4 regions of the Kitasatospora sp. NPDC088351 genome follow, and region 4 is predicted to be linked to each of the others. Evidence: riboswitches for the same ligand, from Rfam matches in the RefSeq annotation. Region 4 holds a riboswitch; each other region holds the start of a gene.

Region 1 (4,680 bases), on a different contig from region 4:
ACCCCTCAGGTGACCAGGCTCACGCCTGCCGGGCCGGACTTACCCACCGGATACGGTCGTCCCATGCCAGTTCAGCCCGATTCCGCCCGCCCGCCGCTTTTCACGTGGGAGTTCGCCGCCGACCCGTACCCCGCGTACGCGTGGCTGCGCGAGCACGCGCCGGTGCACCGCACCACCCTGCCGAGCGGGGTGGAGGCCTGGCTGGTGACCAGGTACGCGGACGCGCGGCAGGCGCTCGCCGACGGCAGGCTCTCCAAGAACCCCGCCCACCACAGCGGGCAGGCGCACCGCACCGGCCGGGTGGGCATTCCGGGGGAGCGGCAGGCCGATCTGATGACGCACCTGCTGAACATCGACCCGCCGGACCACACCCGGCTGCGCCGGCTGGTGTCGAAGGCGTTCACGCCGCGCCGGGTGGCCGAGTTCGAGCCGCGGGTGCAGCAGCTCACCGACCGGCTGATCGACGGCTTCGCGGAGCGCGGCTCGGCGGACCTGATCCACGAGTTCGCCTTCCCGCTGCCCATCTACGCGATCTGCGACCTGCTCGGCGTGCCGTCCGAGGACCAGGACGACTTCCGGGACTGGGCGGGCATGATGATCCGCCACGGCGGCGGTCAGCGCGGTGGCGTCGGGCGCGCGGTACGGAAGATGCGGGCGTATCTGCTGGAGCTGATCCACCGCAAGCGGGCCGACCTCGGCGACGACCTGATCTCCGGTCTGATCCGGGCCAGTGACCACGGCGAGCACCTGACCGAGAACGAGGCCGCGGCGATGGCCTTCATCCTGCTCTTCGCCGGCTTCGAGACGACCGTCAACCTGATCGGCAACGGCACCTACGCGCTGCTGCGCAACCCCGGCCAGCGGGCCCTGCTGCAGGACTCGATCGTCCGCGGCGAGACCGCGCTGCTGGAGACCGGCATCGAGGAACTCCTGCGCTACGACGGCCCGGTGGAGCTGGCCACCTGGCGCTTCGCCACCACCCCGCTGACCATCGGCGGGGTGGACATCCCGGTCGGCGACCCGGTGCTGGTGGTGCTCGCGGCGGCGGACCGGGACCCGGCGCGGTTCTCCGACGAGAACACCCTCGACCTGGCCCGGACGGACAACCCGCACCTCGGCTTCGGGCACGGCATCCACTACTGCATCGGCGCCCCGCTGGCCCGGTTGGAGGGCCGGGCCGCACTGGCCACGCTGCTCTCCCGGCTGCCCGATCTGCGGCTTGCCGAAAGCCCGGAGAATCTGCGGTGGCGCGGTGGTCTGATCATGCGTGGACTTCGTGAACTGCCGGTCGAATTCACCCCGGAGAGGCCGTCGTCCGAGACCGTCGACTGAGGTTTCCGGCGCGTCAGTCGGGTGCCGTCGACCCGCTCCACGTGGCCTGAATCACCATTAAACCGGACATAGCACCTCGGTTGGTAGGCGCATGACCACGGGCCGTAATTTATGTGTGATGTGGGCGATATGAGCTTGTGATTGATGTGATGATCTGTCTAACCTCCCTGGAGTCCGCTGCTGCGGACCTCGTGCGCGGGACGCCGAATCCTGCCCGCCGCGTCACGGGAAATCGACCAGAACCCTTGGGCAGGGGCGGGGGAACCAGGTTTGTTGCCGTCCCCCACGGCTTGGGGTGAAGCCGCCCGCGCGGGCCGAGACGTTCCGCGTGACGCGGCCGGGCCACCTCCCGGTCCGAACCCGACAGCTCACCTCGCAGGCGTGCGGAGAGGGACATCTTCATGCTGTTCGTTGGAACTGGCCGTCACCGTCGTCGTACCCAGGCCGAGAAGGCCATCGCCGTCGCCGGTGTGGCCGGCGTCGGACTCGCGATGCCGCTCCTCACCGCCTCCGGTGCCTCGGCCGCCCCCGCCTCCACCTGGGACGCGGTCGCCCAGTGCGAGAGCGGCGGCAACTGGAGCATCAACACGGGCAACGGCTTCTACGGCGGCCTGCAGTTCACCTCCAGCACCTGGAAGGCGTACGGCGGCAACGCGTACGCCGCGCAGGCCAACCAGGCCAGCAAGGCCCAGCAGATCTCGGTCGCGGAGAAGGTCCTCGCCTCGCAGGGGCCGGGCGCCTGGCCGGTCTGCTCCCAGAAGGCCGGCCTGACCAAGGGCGGCGCCCCGGCCGCGGTCGACACCTCCGCCGCCGCCAAGCCCGCCACGCCGAAGCCGGCCCAGCCGAAGCCGGTTCAGCAGCAGGCCCAGAAGCCCGCGCAGAAGCCCGTCCAGCAGCAGGCCCCGCAGCCGGCCGCGAAGCCCGCCCAGCCCGCGCAGCAGAACACCCAGGCCCCGGGCTTCTCCGGCAAGGCTGGCTGGGACGCCGACGCGAAGGTGTACTGGTACCAGAACAACGGCGCCTGGTACTGGACCAGCCACCAGAGCGTCTACCAGCAGTACGCCGGCCAGGCCGCGAGCCAGGACTTCCGCCCGGCGGCCGCCCAGAGCGCCCCGGCCGCCGCGCCGAAGAGCGGTCACGGCTACACCGTCCAGTCCGGCGACACGCTGTCCACCATCGCCGCCGCCCAGGGCGTCTCCGGCGGCTGGCAGGCGCTGTACGACGGCAACCGCGGCACCGTCGGCGGCAACCCGAACCTGATCGTCCCCGGCCAGGTGCTCACCCTCGGCTGAGTCCCGCACAGGCGACAGCGGGCGAAGGGGGCCGGATTCGGCCCCCTTCGCCCGCTTCCGGCCCCGTCCATGGGGCAACCAGGTGAACTACCGGTGGGTAGGCAGGCCACACGCTGAGACGGGACCGAGGTCAGCGTGGCCCTGAGAGCCCGTGCGGTTAGGCTCTGGTCGTAACGACTCCGCAATCGTCCCGCCGACATCATCACCGTCAGCCGGACCCCTGCTTCCGCTAGGAGATGCCTCGTGCCGTCCATCGATGTCGTCGTAGCCCGTGAGATTCTCGACTCGCGTGGGAACCCCACGGTCGAGGTCGAGGTCGGCCTCGACGACGGCAGCACCGGCCGTGCCGCTGTCCCGTCGGGTGCCTCGACCGGCGCCTTCGAGGCGCTGGAGCTTCGCGACGGTGACAAGAACCGCTACTTCGGCAAGGGCGTGGAGAAGGCCGTTCTGGCCGTCATCGAGCAGATCGGCCCGGAGCTGGTCGGCTACGACGCCACCGAGCAGCGCCTGATCGACCAGGCCATGCTCGACCTGGACGCCACCCCGGACAAGTCCTCGCTCGGCGCCAACGCCATCCTGGGCGTCTCGCTGGCCGTCGCGCACGCCGCCGCCGAGGCCAGCGACCTGCCGCTGTTCCGCTACCTGGGCGGCCCGAACGCGCACGTCCTGCCGGTCCCGATGATGAACATCCTCAACGGCGGCTCGCACGCGGACTCCAACGTCGACATCCAGGAGTTCATGATCGCCCCGATCGGCGCGGAGTCCTTCTCCGAGGCCGTCCGCTGGGGCGTCGAGGTCTACCACACCCTCAAGGGCGTGCTGAAGGAGCGCGGCCTGTCCACCGGCCTCGGTGACGAGGGCGGCTTCGCGCCGAACCTGGACAGCAACCGCGAGGCCCTGGACCTCATCGTCGAGGCCATCCAGAAGGCCGGCTACGTCCCCGGCAAGGACATCGCGCTCGCCCTGGACGTCGCCGCCTCCGAGTTCCACGAGGACGGCGCCTACCAGTTCGAGGGCAAGGCGCTCTCGGCCAACGAGCTCATCGAGTACTACGCCGAGCTGGTCGCCGCCTACCCGCTGGTCTCCATCGAGGACCCGCTGGACGAGTCGGACTGGGACGGCTGGAAGGCCATGACCGTCAAGCTGGGCGACAAGGTCCAGCTGGTCGGCGACGACCTGTTCGTCACCAACCCGGTCCGCCTGGCCAAGGGCATCGAGACCGCCACCGCCAACGCGCTGCTGGTGAAGGTGAACCAGATCGGCTCGCTGACCGAGACCCTGGACGCCGTCGAGCTGGCCCAGCGCAACGGCTACCGCTGCATGATGTCGCACCGCTCCGGTGAGACCGAGGACGTCACCATCGCCGACCTGGCCGTCGCCACCAACTGCGGCCAGATCAAGACCGGCGCCCCGGCCCGCTCCGAGCGCGTCGCCAAGTACAACCAGCTGCTGCGCATCGAGGAGATCCTCGACGACGCCGCCGAGTACGCCGGCCGCGGCGCCTTCCCGCGCTTCAAGCACGAGGGCTGAGCCCTTCCGGCCCGGTCCCTCGGCCGTCCGGTAGCGCACGCCTGACCGGTGCCCCGCCGTTCACCCCGTAGGGTGGACGGCGGGGCACCGTCGCGACCAGGAGGGGAATCGGGAGATGGCAGGCTGGAGGATTCCGGGCTTGGCGGCCCGTCCCCGGTTCACGAGCCGGGCGACCGTCCTCGTCCTGGTGCTCTGCTCGCTGGTGGCGATCCTCGCCTACCCGACCCGCCAGTTCATCTCCCAGCGCTCCGAGATCTCCGCCCAGCGGGCGAAGGCCGAGCACACCCGGCAGCAGGTCGAGCAGCTGCGCCGGGAGAAGGCCCGCTGGCAGGACCCGGAGTACGTCAAGGCGCAGGCCCGCGCCCGGCTGCACTACGCGATGCCGGGGGAGACCCCGTACATCGCGGTGGACCCGGCCGGCCAGGGCGCCACCAAGTCCTCCGTCAGCTCGCCCGCCCCCTCCGAGGGCGCGGCCCACGGCCCGGTGACGGCGGCCAAGCCCTGGTACGCCAGCGTCTGGGACTCG
Region 2 (4,680 bases), on a different contig from region 4:
ATTGCCTAGGTGAACATACGCCACGCTTGCCAGTACCCCTCGGCACGATTAGGTTAGGCTCACCTAACTTACTGGAGGTCAGCCATGAGCCCCGTGGACACCACGGCACCCGAGGCGCCGGAGGCGCCCGAACCCACCGCCGCCGAACGGGTCTGCAGTCTGCTCACCGCCACCTCCTCCGTGGTGATCCGCGCCTGCGGCGAGCACCATGAGCTGGACACCCCGATCGCGGTACAGGGCTCCCGGCTGCGCCTCCACGCCCCCCTCGACGCGCCGCTCACCCTCGCCGCCACCCGCGCGCAGGACGGGCTCGCCGTCGTCCTGGACCTCACCGACATCGCCCCGGTCGCCGTCCGCGACCGCGTCCGCGGCCGGCTCTCCCTGGCCGGCCGGCTCCACCTGGCCCACCTCGCCGACGACGGGCTCGGCGTCCACCTGCGCCTGGACGTCGCACACGCCGTCCTCTCCACCCCGTACGGCACCACCGCGCTGACCGGCGCCGACCTCGCCCTCGCCGGGCCCGACCCGCTCGCCCGCTACGAGGCCGGCCTGCTCACCCACCTCGCCGACGACCACCCGGACGCGCTCGCCGTGCTCACCCGCCTGCTCGACCCGGACCTACTCACCGAGCGGCCCGGGATCCGCCCGCTGGCCCTCGACCGGTACGGCCTGGTGCTGCGCCTGGACCACCCGCACGGCCATCGCGACGTCCGTCTGGTCTTCCCCGAACCCGCCCGGGACGCGGACGAGTTCGGCCACCGGGTACACCAGCTGCTGACCGCCGCACACCGCGCGCTGCCCGCCCACCGGATCTGAACCAGGCCACCGGTCAACTGGGCTGACCAGACGTCAACTTCCCTTGGCGTCACGTAAAACGAAAACGGCCAGCCCGGCTCGCGAGAGGATTTCTCGCGAGCCGGGCCGGCCGACTGGGCGTGTCCCGCGCCCAGGGTGCCACTGTCGGTGCGGCGATCACCCGGTCGAGCGGTCACCCGACATGACCATCCCGAGTGGCCGTACGCCCCGCACCCAGCGGTGGTTCTGATGCCCGATCAGATGGCGACGCCGTGCGCCCGCAGGTAGGCGATCGGGTTGACGTCCGTGCCGTACCCCGCACCGGTGCGGATCTCGAAGTGCAGGTGCGGGCCGGTCACGTTGCCGGTCGCGCCCGAAAGGCCGATCTGCTGGCCGGCGGTGACGGTCTGGCCGATCCTGACGCCGATCGAGGACAGGTGCGCGTACTGGGCGTACTTGCCGTCGGCGAGCTTGATCTCGACCTCGTTGCCGTAGGCGCCGCCGTTGCCGGCCTTCACCACGGTGCCGCCCGCGACGGCGCGCAGCGGGGTGCCGGTGGAGACGACGAAGTCGGCGCCGGTGTGGTGGCCGGAGGACCACATCGAGCCGGCCACGCCGTAGGCGGTGCCGAGCTTCGGGCTGGCGACCGGGGAGACGTAGCTGGCGACGCCGGCCACGGTAACCGGGGCCGGGGTGGCGGGCTTGGCGACCTCGATCTTGGTCTGGACCGGGGTCTGCGGGGCGGGCTTGACCGGCTTGGCGGTCTGAACCGGCTTCGGCGCGGCGGCCGGAGCGGCCGGAGCAACCGGGGCGGCCAGCTTGGCGGCCTCGGCCGGAGCGGCGGCCTTGGCGCCGAGCGCGAGCTTCTGGCCCGGGAAGATCAGGTTCGGGTTGGCACCGACGACCGAGCGGTTCTGCTCGTACAGCGCCTGCCAGCCACCCTCGACCTGCTTGGCGTCGGCGATCTTCGACAGGGTGTCCCCGCCGACGACCTGGTAGCTCTGCTCGACCGGCGCGGCGGCCGGGGCGGCCTGCTGCGGGGCGGCGGCCGGGGCGGCGTCGGCGGTCGAGGAGTTGCTCTGCCGGGGCTTCGCGGCCGGCGCGGTGTGGGCCTGGGCGCTGATCGCGGTCACCAGCGGAAGGGCGAAAGCGGCGCCGGTGACGGCGGTGGCGATACCGATGCGGGCGGCGCGGGGCAGGGCGATACGACGAGCCTGTGCGGGCATGGAAGATTTCCTCTCCGACGCCTACGAGGTGAGCTGTCGGGTTCGGGCTGGAGTTGCCCGGCCGCAATGCGGCTTCACCCCAAGCCGGACCGTGAATTCCGGTCCGGCGACTTACCTTTGGGTCCCCCGCTCCTGCCGTACAGAGTTCAGTTCGCACCACCGGGCAGCGGCAGGACTAGGCGTTCCACCCGGTGGCCGCCCGGGCCGTGGCCGGGCGGTCGCTGAACTAAAACCCATCCGTACGGGCTAAGCAATGTCGATCACGTGAAGTCACCACAAAGCCCCGAGGCGTCGTGACACTCCGAATGATCGGCTGCACGGTACGCACACAATCCATTGACCTGGAGCGACCGCCCGGCGACACTCCGCCGATATTCGCGTCAGTACGCACGCGATCACCTACGGAATGCCATTCGCCGACACACCCCCCGGTGACCCTTGTCACGTCGGCCCGCGGGGCGCACGATCGGGCGGTGGCCACCTCCGAGGCCGGCACCCTGCGCCTGGGCACCGCGCAGGGTCGCTGGGTACTACTGGCGACGGTGCTCGGCTCCAGCATGGCGATGCTCGACGGCACCGTGGTGAACGTCGCCCTGCCCCGGATCGGCGCCGATCTGGGCGCCCCCCTCGCCGCCCTGCAATGGACGCTCAACGCCTATCTGCTGACCCTGGCCGGGCTGATCCTGCTCGGCGGCGCGCTCGGCGACCGCTACGGCCGCCGCCGGGTGTTCCTGATCGGCGTGGTCTGGTTCGCCGTCGCCTCGGCGGCCTGCGCCGCCGCGCCCACCATCGGCGTGCTGGTCATCGCCCGCGCCGTGCAGGGCATCGGCGGCGCCCTGCTCACCCCCGGCTCACTGGCGATGCTCCAGGCCGTCTTCCACCCGGACGACCGCTCGGCGGCGGTCGGCCTCTGGTCCGGCCTCGGCGGGGTGTCGGCCGCGGTCGGGCCGTTCCTCGGCGGCTGGCTGGTGGACGGCCCCGGCTGGCGGTGGATCTTCCTGCTGAACGTCCCGCTCGCCGTCCTGGTGGTCGCGGTGGCGGCCCGGCACGTGCCGGAGAGCCGGGACGAGAGTGCGACCGGCCGGTTCGACGTCCTCGGCGCACTGCTCGCCGCCCTGACCCTGGGCGCGATCACCTACGCGCTGACGGCGGCCGGTGGAGGGGTGTCCGCGTCCGTCTGGGTGACCGGCGTGGCCGGCCTGCTGCTGGGGGCGGCCTTCGTCTCGGTGGAGCGCCGCAGCCCGGAGCCGATGCTGCCGCTCGGCCTCTTCTCCTCCCGGCTGTTCACCGCGGTGAACCTGGTCACCCTCTGCGTGTACGCGGCCTTCAGCGGAGTGTTCTTCCTCCTGGTGGTGCAGTTGCAGACGGTCTCCGGGTTCTCCCCGCTGGTCTCCGGGCTGTCCCTGATCCCGGTCACCGTCCTGATGCTGGCCCTGTCGGCACGCGCCGGGCGGCTCGGCAAGCGGATCGGCCCGCGGCTGCCGCTCACCGTGGGTCCGCTGCTCTGCGCGGGCGGTGTGCTGCTGATGCTGCGGATCGGCCCCGGCGCCTCGTACTGGGCGGACGTGCTGCCCGCCGTCACCGTGCTGGGCTGCGGGATGGTGCTGCTGGTCGCGCCGCTGACCGCCACGGTGCTGGCGGCGGTGGAGGTCCGGCACGCGGGCATCGCCAGCGGTGTCAACAACGCCGCCGCCCGGGCCGCCGGCCTGCTCGCGGTCGCCGCCCTGCCCGCCCTGGCCGGTCTCAGCGGCGAGGCCTACCGGGTGCCCGCCTCGGTGGACTCGGCCTTCCACACCGCGATGCTGATCTGCGCCGGGCTGCTGGTCGCCGGCGCGCTGGTGGCCGTCACCACCGTCCGGGGCAATGTGCTGGCCCCCGAGGACCACCGCCCGGTGGCCGAGCCGGACTGCCAGTGGTCCTGCGGCACCAACGCCCCGCCGCTCGACCCGGGCCACGTCGACGCCGGAACGGCCGAGGGCCCCGCCACCGGAACGGCGGCAGGGCCCTCGGCGAACTGACGGCACACCGGCGCAGGCGCGGCGTCAGTGCAGACGGGGCGTCAGAGGATGTCGCCCGGCGCGTACTTGGCGGCCTCCGGGTACGCGGCCGCGACGGCCTCGACCCGGCGGACCACCTCGGCGACCTGGGCGCCGGCCGCACCGGTGAAGGAGAGCCGGTCGGCGAGCAGCGCGTCCAGGGCGGCCCGGTCCAGCGGGATCCGCTCGTCGGCGGCCAGCCGGTCCAGCAGCTCGTTCTCCCGGGCGCCGGCCCGCATCGCCAGCGCGGAGGCGACGGCGTGCTCCTTGATGACCTCGTGCCCGGTCTCCCGGCCGACGCCCGCCCGCACCGCGCCCATCAGCACCTTGGTGGTGGCCAGGAACGGCAGGTAGCGGTCCAGCTCGGCCTCGATCACGGCCGGGAAGGCGCCGAACTCGTCGAGGACGGTCAGGAAGGTCTCCAGCAGGCCGTCGAAGGCGAAGAAGGCGTCCGGCAGCGCGACCCGGCGGACCACCGAGCAGGAGACGTCGCCCTCGTTCCACTGGTCGCCGCCCAGCTCGGCGGTCATCGAGGCGTAGCCGCGCAGGATGACGGCCAGGCCGTTGACGCGCTCGCAGGAGCGGGTGTTCATCTTGTGCGGCATCGCGGAGGAGCCGACCTG
Region 3 (4,680 bases), on a different contig from region 4:
TGCCCGCGTCGCGGACCACCACGCCCTCGACGACGGTGCCCCGGGTGGTGTCGCCGAGCATGTGGAAGTGCAGCCCGTACCGGCCGAGCACGGGCGCGGTGACGGGGACGGTGCCGTCCTGGCCCTTCCAGGTCTTCTCGGTGTCGGCGCGCGGACCCACCCAGCGCAGTGCGGCGTGCCATACGTCGGCGGGCCGGGAGCCGGTGACGTGGACGTGCGCGCGGCCCTTCACGGTGCCCTCGACCCGGACGCCGCGGGTCAGGTTGAGCAGTTCGGCGCCGACGGTGACGCCCCCTCCGGCGGTCACCCGGGGGTGGGCGTACTTCAGCGGGGAGTCCAGGGTGACGGTGGATCCGCTGACGGACCGGACGGTGACCAGGTCGTAGCGGGCGGAGAAGTCCTCGGCGTCGGGCGGGCCGGTCGGGGTGACGGCCAGTTCGTCGCCGGGCAGCCAGCCGGTGGGCTCGGCGGCCAGGCCGATGGAGGTGTCACCGGCCCGCAGCTCGCGGTCGGCGCGGACCCAGGCGGTCTTGGCCGCGCCGTCCAGCCGCAGGTAGCCGGCGCCGGTCACCCAGAGCCCGGTGTCGGTGTCGGTGTCGGTGTCGACCACCTTGGCGCCGTCGCCCTGGAAGCGCCGCTCGTCCACGGACGGGAAGCGGACGGTGTGCACGGCGGCGCCCTCGGGGGCGAGTGCCAGGGTGCCGCGGATCTCGACGTTGCCGTCCGAGGCGAGGGTGAGGGTGCGGTCGGCGGCGAAGGTGAGTGCGCCGGTCGGCTCGACCAGCAGCGAGCCCACGGTGGCATCGGTGTCGAGGAGCACCCGGTCGGCGATCCGGACGGCGCTCCGCGGGCCGGGTACCGCACCGCACCAGCCGGCCGGGTCGGACCAGCGGCGGCCGGCCAGGTCGACGGTCGGTGCGGCGGCGGGCCCGGCCCCGGAGGTGCCGACGGGCGGCGGGCCGGTGGTCCATGCCCGCGCCCTCGGCGGGGGCCGCGGCGGCGTCGGTGGGGCCGTCCGGGGCCCCGGGCATACCGGGCATGCCGGTGGCCGCGACGGGCTGCGTCCGCCCGGTCAGCGAGCGCCGCAGGATCTCCTCGCCGCCGACCGCGGCGAACACCTTGCCGACCGCCGGCCAGCGCAGCATCGTCCGGCGGCGTACGGGAGTTCGGGGCCGTTCGGACGATATGTCCACTCTGCGGCGTTTTGCCCGGCGGTGCACCCCCCGAGGCCTGACGGTCGGGCGCCCGGCGCGCGGGCCCTCGTCCTTGGCCATCACCGCGCAGCCCTCCCGCCGGACGGCCGCGTCGGTACTGACGTCCTGAAGCACAGGCAGTTGGGTCCGGCCGCAGGGGCGTTGCCGAAAATCGGTCATTTCTGATCATGGTGGACAGCCAATCAACCCCTCACCCGTAAACCGTGACGGGCATCACACATGTTTGCGGTTTGAACGGGAGTCTGCTTAACGTGCTCCCCGTTCGTGGCTACACGAACCCAGCCCATCCGCAACGCCGAGTCCTGCCGTCGGTTGTGCTGGCAGCGCAGAAACGCACCACGGCAGGAGCGGGGGACCCACAGGTAAGTCGCCCCGGACCGGTTCCCGAAACCGGTTCAGGGCTAGGGGTGAAGCCGCGCCACGGCGCGGCCGGGCAACTCCAGCCCGAATCCGACAGCTCACCTCGCAGGCGTGGGAGAGGATCGCGTCTTCATGCTGCCCGTCAACGGCACCAGTCTGCCCCGTCGCGCCCGCCGCCTGATCGCCGCCGTCGGCGTCGCGGGTGTCGGCCTGACCGTCCCGTGCCTCACCACCGGCACCGCCTCCGCCGCCCCGGTCGCCACCTGGGACAAGGTCGCCCAGTGCGAGAGCGGTGGCAACTGGGCCATCAACACCGGCAACGGCTTCTACGGCGGCCTGCAGTTCACCTCCAGCACCTGGGCCGCCTTCGGCGGTACCGCGTACGCCCCGCAGGCCCACCAGGCCACCAAGGCCCAGCAGATCGCGGTCGCCGAGAAGGTCCTCGCCTCGCAGGGCCCCGGCGCCTGGCCCGTCTGCTCCGTCAAGGCCGGCCTGACCAAGGGCGGCACCCTGGCCGCCGTCGACACCTCGGCCGCCGCGAAGCCGGCCGCCACCAAGCCGGCCGCCCCGGCCGCCACCCCCGCGCCGAAGCCCGCCCCGCAGGCCCCCGCGCAGACCCCGGCCCCGGCGAAGAGCCAGGCCCCCGCCGACTCCGCCCAGGCCAAGGGCGGCAGCCAGGCCCAGCCGACCGACTACACCGTCATCGCGGGCGACTGGCTCTCCTCCATCGCCGACAAGAACAACGTCCAGGGCGGCTGGGAGCGGCTGTACGAGCTGAACCGCGGCACCCTGACCCAGGGTCCGCACGTCATCTACCCAGGCCAGCAGCTCGCCCTGGGCAAGGGCGGCCAGGCCCAGCAGTCCGGCCAGGGCGCCACCGGCGCCTCCACCGGCAAGCCGGCCGCGCAGACCCCGGCCCAGACCCCGGCCGCGCAGGCCCCCGCCGCCAAGCCCGCCGCCAAGCCGGTCGCCAAGCCCGCCGCCCCGGCGCAGACCCAGGCCCCGGCGCAGACCGCCACCGGCAGCATGGCCGCCGCCGTCTCCTTCGCCCAGTCGAAGGTCGGTCAGGCCTACATCTACGGCGGCACCGGCAACGGCGGCTGGGACTGCTCCGGTCTGACCCAGGCCGCGCTGCGCGCCGCGGGCGTCTCCGTCCCGCGCGTCGCCGCCGACCAGGCCGCCGCCAGCACCCACGTCTCGCTGGACAGCCTGCTCCCGGGCGACCTGCTGTTCTGGTCCAACAACGGCAAGGACTCCGGCGTCTACCACGTCGCGATCTACATCGGCGGCGGGAAGTACGTCGAGGCCGCCAACCCGAGCTCGGGCGTGCGGACCCAGACCGTCGCCAACTGGGCCCCGGACTTCGCCGGCCGGGTCTGACCCGCCGGGCGTGCCCGGCACGCCCCCGACCCCGAGGCCCCCGGGGAGAGTCTGGTCGCTCTCCCCGGGGGCCTCGGCCTGTCTCCCCCGGCCGTCGCGCACCGGCCGGGTACCGGCGGGGCCACCGGTGGTCAACGCGGGCGCCGGCAGGGCATGCTGCTGCTCCGTACCCGAGGAGGAGTCACATGGCCCAGGTCACCGTCACGCTCGACGCCGATCTCGCCATCGACGCGATGACGCTCTCCGGCACCACGAACCCGCAGGACGCCGTCGAACTGGTCCCGCGCGACCACCTCGCCCGGGGCCGGCGCACCGGGACCCGGACCGGCGACGCCGCCGACGGACAGCGGGTGAACCAGGAGCGCCCCACCGTCCAGGAGGGCTGAGCGCGGCACGGCCGGGGCCCCCGGGGAGCGTTCGCTCCCCGGGGGCCCCGGCACCGGTTCACCGCGGGCAGGCCCCGGTGGAGCCGCGCATCACCAGCTCCGGCTGGAACATGAACTCCCCGCGCTGGGCGGCGTTCGCACCGACCTCCTCCAGCAGGGCGTCGACGGCGGCGGTGGCCATCGCCTCGACCGGCTGGCGGATGGTGGTGAGCGGCGGCTCGGTGAAGGCGATCAGCGGCGAGTCGTCGAAGCCGACCACCGAGACGTCCTGCGGGACGGCCAGGCCCCGCTGACGCACCGCTCGGATCGCGCCGAGCGCCATCATGTCGCTGCCGCAGACGATCGCCGTGCAGCCCTTGTCGAGCAGCGCGCCGGCCGCCGCGTGCCCGCCCTCCACGCTGAACAGCGTGTGGTGGACGAGGTCCTCGGCCTCCTCCTGGGTCTTGCCGAGCACCGCCCGCATGGCCGCCGTGAAGCCCTCGATCTTGCGCAGCACCGGTACGTACCGCCGCTGCCCGACCGCCAGGCCGATCCGTTCGTGGCCGAGTTCGGCCAGGTGCTGGACGGCCATCCACATCGCGGCCCGGTCGTCCGGCGAGATGAACGGCGCGTCGATCTTCTCGCTGTAGCCGTTGATCAGCACGAACGGCACCTGCCGGCCGGCCAGCCGGGCGTACCGGTCGTGGTCGGCGGTGGTGTCGGCGTGCAGGCCGGAGACGAAGACGATGCCCGCCACGCCCCGGTCGACCAGCATCTCGACCAGTTCGTCCTCGGTCGAGCCGCCGGGCGTCTGGGTGCAGAGCACCGGCGTGTAGCCGTGCCGGCTCAGCACCTGCTCGATTACCTGGGCCAGCGCGGGGAAGATCGGGTTGCTCAGCTCCGGGGTGATCAGCCCGATCAGTCCGGCGCTGCGCTGGCGCAGGCGGGTCGGCCGCTCGTAGCCGAGCACGTCCAGCGCCGCCAGCACGGTCTGCCGGGTGGCGGCGGAGACGTTCGCCTTGCCGTTGAGTACGCGGGAGACGGTGGCTTCGCTGACCCCCGCCTGCGCCGCGATGTCTGAGAGTCGCGCCGTAGTCACGGTCCCAGAGCCTATTGCAACCACGTCAGACCGCCCACCAGCCGGTGCTGTCCGGGGCCAGCACGGTCTCGCCGCCGTCCACCTCCAGGTCGGCGGAGGCGAGCAGCAGCCGGCCGGGCACGGCTATCCGGACCGGCTGGTCGGTGGTGTTCACCGTGCACACGAACGAGCCGCGGCGGAACGTCAGGGTGCCCTCGGGGCCGTCCAGCCACTCGACCTCGGTGCCGGCGCCCAGCCCGGGCTGCGCACGCCGGACGGCCAG
Region 4 (4,680 bases):
CCGGCGCTGGCGCGACACCACCTCGTGCAGCGTGTCGTTCTGCCGCTCGGCGGCCTGGTCGAGGGAGCGCGCCCGGGACAGATAGCCCTCGGGGTCGGTGGAGAGCATCAGCTGGACGGTCTGCGCCAGGCCGCCGGCCCGGTACTCGGCGCCGGCGACGGTGGCGAGGTCGCCGCGCAGCCGGTTGAGCTCGTCCTGGCCGACGGCGATCTGCTGCTGGAGCGTGCCGGCCTCGCTCTGCAGCCGCTGCTGCGCGTCCAGCGCCGCGTTGTACTTCTCCGACGCCTGTTCGGCCTCGTCGTACAGCTGGTCGATCCGCACCTTGACGTCCTTGCGGTTCTGCGGCCCGTCCGGTGAGCCCGGGGCGGCATGGGCGCTGCCGCCCACGGCCACGCCCAGGACGGTGGTGGCCGCCGCGGTCAGCACCAGCGCGCGGGCGAGGGTGTGCGCACCCGACTGTGGGGAACGGCGGTGCACGGCCATCCGACTGCGGCTCCAATTCTGCGTCCCGGCCTGTGGCCGCTCCGGTGCGGGCGGCTCTGGAAGCGGGTGTCCGGTGGCAGACGTTAGCGAGTCCGGGCGAGCGAGTCCAAACCCCTACCAACCCGAATATTTGACCCTGAATCGGACAGGCGTCCGGCCGGCCGGAAAAGCCGCAGGCCCGGCCTCCCGCGAGGGAGACCGGGCCTGCGAAAGCCTGACTCGGGGTCAGAGCCGCACGATGGTGGAGACCGGCATGTTGGAGGCCGACTCGTAGCGGACCGAGGCGCCGGGCTTGGGCGCGTGGATGACCTGGCCGCCACCGACGTAGATGCCCACGTGGTGGTTGTCGCCGTAGAAGATCACCAGGTCGCCGGGCTGGGCGTTGGCGATGTTCGAGCCGATCCGGGTGCCGGCGTTGGCCTGGGCCTGCGAGGTGCGCGGCAGCGACACGTTCGCCTGGGCGTACGCCCAGCTGGTGAGGCCGGAGCAGTCGAAGGAGTTCGGGCCGGTGGCGCCGTAGACGTACGGCGCGCCGAGCTTGCTCTCGGCGGCCGCGATCGCGGCGGCGGCCCGCGAGCCGTTGGCGGCCGGGGCGCTGGGCGCGGACGACGTGGACGGCGTGGACGACGCCGACGGCTTGGTGACGGGCGAGGATGACGGGGTGCCCAGGTCGCCGCGGCCGTTGTCGCGGGATGCCCGGTCGGCCTCGGCCTTCGCGGTCGCCTTGGCGGCGTCCGCCTTGGCCTTGGCCTCGGCGGCGGCCTTCTCCTCGGCCGCGCGCAGCGCCTCGCGCTCCTGCTCGGTCAGCGTGTTGAGCAGTTCCTGGGCCTTGGCCAGCTTGCCCTGGATCTCCTCCTTGGACGCCTTCAGCTGCTGGGTGGTGGCCTCCAGCTCGCCGAGCTTGTTCTGGGCCTCGGTGCGGTCCTGGTCGAGCCTGCGCTGCTGCTCCTGGAGCTCCTTCAGCTGGCCCGACTGCGAGCTGCCGGCCTGCGTCAGGGTGCCGGCCTGGGTGAGGAAGTTGTCCGGGCTGGAGGAGAGCATCAGCTGAACGGTCGGCGATATGCCGCCGTTGCGGTACTGCTCGCCGGCGATCTCGGCGAGGCCGCCCTGCAGATCGGTCACCTGCGACTGCTGGCGGGCCACCTTGTCCTGGAGCTCGCCGACCTGCTTCTGCAGCTCCTGCTGCTTGGCCTGGGCGCCGTTGTACTGCTCGGTGGCGACCTCGGCCTGCTCGTTGAGCTTGTCGACCTGCTCCTTGACCTGATCCTTGGTCGGCGTCGGGTCGGCGTGCGCGCCCGACTGCGCGGAGAGGGCCACGGCCGCTGCGGCGGCTGCGGTCAGGATGGAGACGCGGGCACGGCCGGCGGGCTTGGGACGACGATGGGACGCCACGAAGGCGGACTCCTTCTTCCTACGTCCGCCTACCGGGTGAGCTGACGGGTTCGGGCCGGAAGCGTGCCCTACGGCGCCTCACCGACCGTTCCACCGGTCGACCTGGCGCCGATTCACCCCGGAGGAACTTGGTTCCCCGGCTCCGCTCCACAGCGTCCCCGACTGCTGGACTCCCCGTCGGGCAGTCACCTGCCCCGCTGCTTCACGAACTCGACGGTAACCCCCGCCGTCACCCGGGATGGGTGATCGACTGCACGGTGGTTCGAGGCATGACCCTAGTAACAGAACCGTGATCCGTTCAAATCCTTGTCAGAAAAAAGACGGAAGAATACCCAAGTTCATTTGTGAATATGACCGAATGTGATCACAACCGCACGCGGGGCTGATCATTACTCACAATGCGGGTCGAGAGCGCCCGACCGGGGCGTGTCCCACATCACAGCAGCGGGCCGGCCCGGCCGGGCGTGTCGACCTATCAGGGAATGTCCGGATCGGGGGCTTCTGCCCCCAATCGACGAACCGTCAGACCCGGCGGATGGCGTTGATCTTCATCGCGTCGGCCTTCATCACCTTCACCACGTCACCGGTGTGCGGCGCGTGCACCACCATGCCGTTGCCGATGTACATCGCGACATGGCTGCGGTCGTCGCGGTAGATGATCAGGTCACCGGGCTGCGCCTGGTCCAGCGAGGGGACCCGGGTGCCGACGCCGGCCTGCGCCTGCGAGGTGCGCGGCAACGAGACATTGGCCTGCTTGTACGCCCAGACCATCAGACCGGAGCAGTCGAAGGTGCTCGGCCCGATGGCACCCCAGACGTACGGCGAGCCCTGCTTGCTCATCGCCTTGGCGACGGCCACCCCGGCGTACCCGCCGGCCTGCGGCAGGCTGCTCAGGTCGGTGCGCTCGCTGCCGCGCGAGGCCCGGTCGTCCTGCTGCTGCTGCGCCTTCAGGGCGGCCCGGTCGGCCGCGCTGAGCGAGTTCAGCAGCGTCTGGGCCTCCTTGAGCTTCTGGTTGACGTCCGCCTTGGCCTGGTTCAGATCCTTGGTGGTGCTGTCCAGGGAGGCGAGGACGGCGGCCGCCTCGGCCTTCTGCTGGTCCAGGCGGCGCTGCTGGTCCTGCAGGCCCTTGAGCGCCTCGGACTGGCTGGAGCTGGCCTGCTGGACGCTGGAGGCCTTGTCCAGGTAACCCGACGGGTCGGAGGAGAGCATCAGCTGCACGGACGGGTCGATGCCGCCGGTGCGGTACTGCTCGCCCGCCACCTCGGCCAGCCCGGCCTGAAGCTGCGTCATCTGGTCCTGGCCGCGGGCCACCTGGTCCTGGAGCTGGTCCGCCTGCTTGCGCAGCTGGTCGGCCCGCTCCTTGGCGCCGTTGTACTTCTCGGCCGCCTGCTCCTGCTCCTCGTTCAGCTGGTCGATCTGCGCCTTCACGTCCTCCTTCTTGGGGGAGGGCGCGGCGTGGGCGCCGACCTGGGCGGAGAGGGCGACCGCGGTCGCAGCGGCAGCGGTGAGCACGGAGACCCGCGCGCGGCTCGGCTGCTTGGGACGGCGGTGGGAGGCCAAAGTGATCGGTTCCTTCTTCCAACGGACTCACCCGTTTGAGTGAGGATCCGGAAAATAGGTTTGACGCCAGACCCTAGTGAAGATCCACGCTTTCCGCCACTCCCCCGATGGCGTGAACCTCCACCGGCGGCCTGACTTCACGGGATCCACACACTGCCGCAAACCGGGCGCTGACCAGCGGTCACTCCGGTCCCTCCGGCATCAGGGCCGGGCCAGCCGGTTCAGCAGCAGGACGGAGGCGACGGGGCGCGCGCCCGCCTTGCGCACGCCCTCCGCGACCTCCCGGTCGGTGGAGACCACCACCACCGGCCGGCCCTGCGGCTCGGCCCGCACCAGACGGCGGATCAGCTCGTCCGCCGTCTCCCCGGTCCGGCTGAAGCGCACCCGCACCCCGCGCGGCGGCGCCATGATCACCGGCACGTCCAGGTCCTGCCCGTCGAACACACAGGTGACCTCCGCCTGGGTGCGCTGGGCCAGCATCGCCAGCCCACCCAGCAACCGGATCCGCTGCTGCTCCAGCGGCAGCGCCGGATAACCGGTCTTGGTCACGTTGTAGCCGTCCACCACCAGATGCACCTGCGGGATCGCCAGCAGCTGGTCCAGCAGCGCCGGATCGTCCTCCGCCAGCCCGCGCCGGGCCACGTCGTGCGGCGAGGCCGAGCCCGGCACCACCGCCTCCACCAGGTCCGCCGGGCGGATCTGGGAGACCGGCAGCGCCAGCTCCCGCTGCAGGCCCTGCGCCGACTGCAGCACGGTGTCCAGCAGCAGCCGCAGCCGCATGTCCTCGACGCTGCGCCCCTCGCGGGCCGAACGGCGGCCCTGCTCGGCGGCGGTCTCCAGTTCGGAGATCCGGTGCCGCAGCCGCCGGGCCTCACTCTCACCCGCGCTGCGCTCGGCGGCCGCCTGCGTCCTCAGCGCCTCCAGCTCGGCGGTGACCCGGCGGGTCTCCGCCTGCGCCCGGCGGGTGTCGCTCTCCAGCGACCGCACCTTCTTGCGCAGCGACTCGGCCTCCTTGCGGACGTCCTCCGACTCGGCCCGCTGCCGGTCCAGGTCCGCCCGGGCGGAGGCCCGTACCTCCGCCAGCTCCGCCTGCAGCTTCTCCGCCAGCCGGGCCGCCTCGGCGGCGGCGCCCTCGGCGCCGGCCCGCTCGGCCTGCTCCCCCGCCTCGGCGACCAGCCGGCTCCAGCCCGCCGACCGCACCAGATAGGCGGCGGCCGCCACGTCCATCGGGTCGGCGGCGCCGGG

What was found. A riboswitch is a leader RNA that binds a small molecule or an ion and turns the genes downstream of it on or off. The one in region 4 is predicted to bind cyclic di-AMP.
Region 1: linked by a shared signal. The riboswitch ahead of AB0P06_RS11910 (transglycosylase family protein) and the one ahead of AB0P06_RS12785 (NlpC/P60 family protein) in region 4 are both predicted to bind cyclic di-AMP.
Region 2: linked by a shared signal. The riboswitch ahead of AB0P06_RS20205 (LysM peptidoglycan-binding domain-containing M23 family metallopeptidase) and the one ahead of AB0P06_RS12785 (NlpC/P60 family protein) in region 4 are both predicted to bind cyclic di-AMP.
Region 3: linked by a shared signal. The riboswitch ahead of AB0P06_RS33170 (transglycosylase family protein) and the one ahead of AB0P06_RS12785 (NlpC/P60 family protein) in region 4 are both predicted to bind cyclic di-AMP.

Annotation. Positions count from the first base shown of each region.
Region 1 covers NZ_JBFBIL010000011.1:155,772-160,451, forward strand. The annotation lists gene AB0P06_RS11905 (cytochrome P450) at 64-1,332, shown strand; cyclic di-AMP (ydaO/yuaA leader) riboswitch at 1,557-1,728, shown strand; gene AB0P06_RS11910 (transglycosylase family protein) at 1,734-2,624, shown strand; gene eno (phosphopyruvate hydratase) at 2,868-4,154, shown strand; gene AB0P06_RS11920 (septum formation initiator family protein) at 4,294-4,680, shown strand, end outside.
Region 2 covers NZ_JBFBIL010000027.1:58,087-62,766, forward strand. The annotation lists gene AB0P06_RS20200 (DUF2470 domain-containing protein) at 85-816, shown strand; gene AB0P06_RS20205 (LysM peptidoglycan-binding domain-containing M23 family metallopeptidase) at 1,053-2,021, opposite strand; cyclic di-AMP (ydaO/yuaA leader) riboswitch at 2,025-2,183, opposite strand; gene AB0P06_RS20210 (MFS transporter) at 2,495-4,039, shown strand; gene purB (adenylosuccinate lyase) at 4,081-4,680, opposite strand, start outside.
Region 3 covers NZ_JBFBIL010000076.1:13,645-18,324, forward strand. The annotation lists gene AB0P06_RS33165 (hypothetical protein) at 1-820, opposite strand, end outside; cyclic di-AMP (ydaO/yuaA leader) riboswitch at 1,529-1,699, shown strand; gene AB0P06_RS33170 (transglycosylase family protein) at 1,686-2,954, shown strand; gene AB0P06_RS33175 (hypothetical protein) at 3,140-3,340, shown strand; gene AB0P06_RS33180 (LacI family DNA-binding transcriptional regulator) at 3,399-4,418, opposite strand; gene AB0P06_RS33185 (glycoside hydrolase family 13 protein) at 4,444-4,680, opposite strand, start outside.
Region 4 covers NZ_JBFBIL010000013.1:8,670-13,349, reverse strand. The annotation lists gene AB0P06_RS12790 (NlpC/P60 family protein) at 1-483, opposite strand, end outside; gene AB0P06_RS12785 (NlpC/P60 family protein) at 709-1,875, opposite strand; cyclic di-AMP (ydaO/yuaA leader) riboswitch at 1,886-2,040, opposite strand; gene AB0P06_RS12780 (NlpC/P60 family protein) at 2,398-3,435, opposite strand; gene AB0P06_RS12775 (NYN domain-containing protein) at 3,637-4,680, opposite strand, start outside.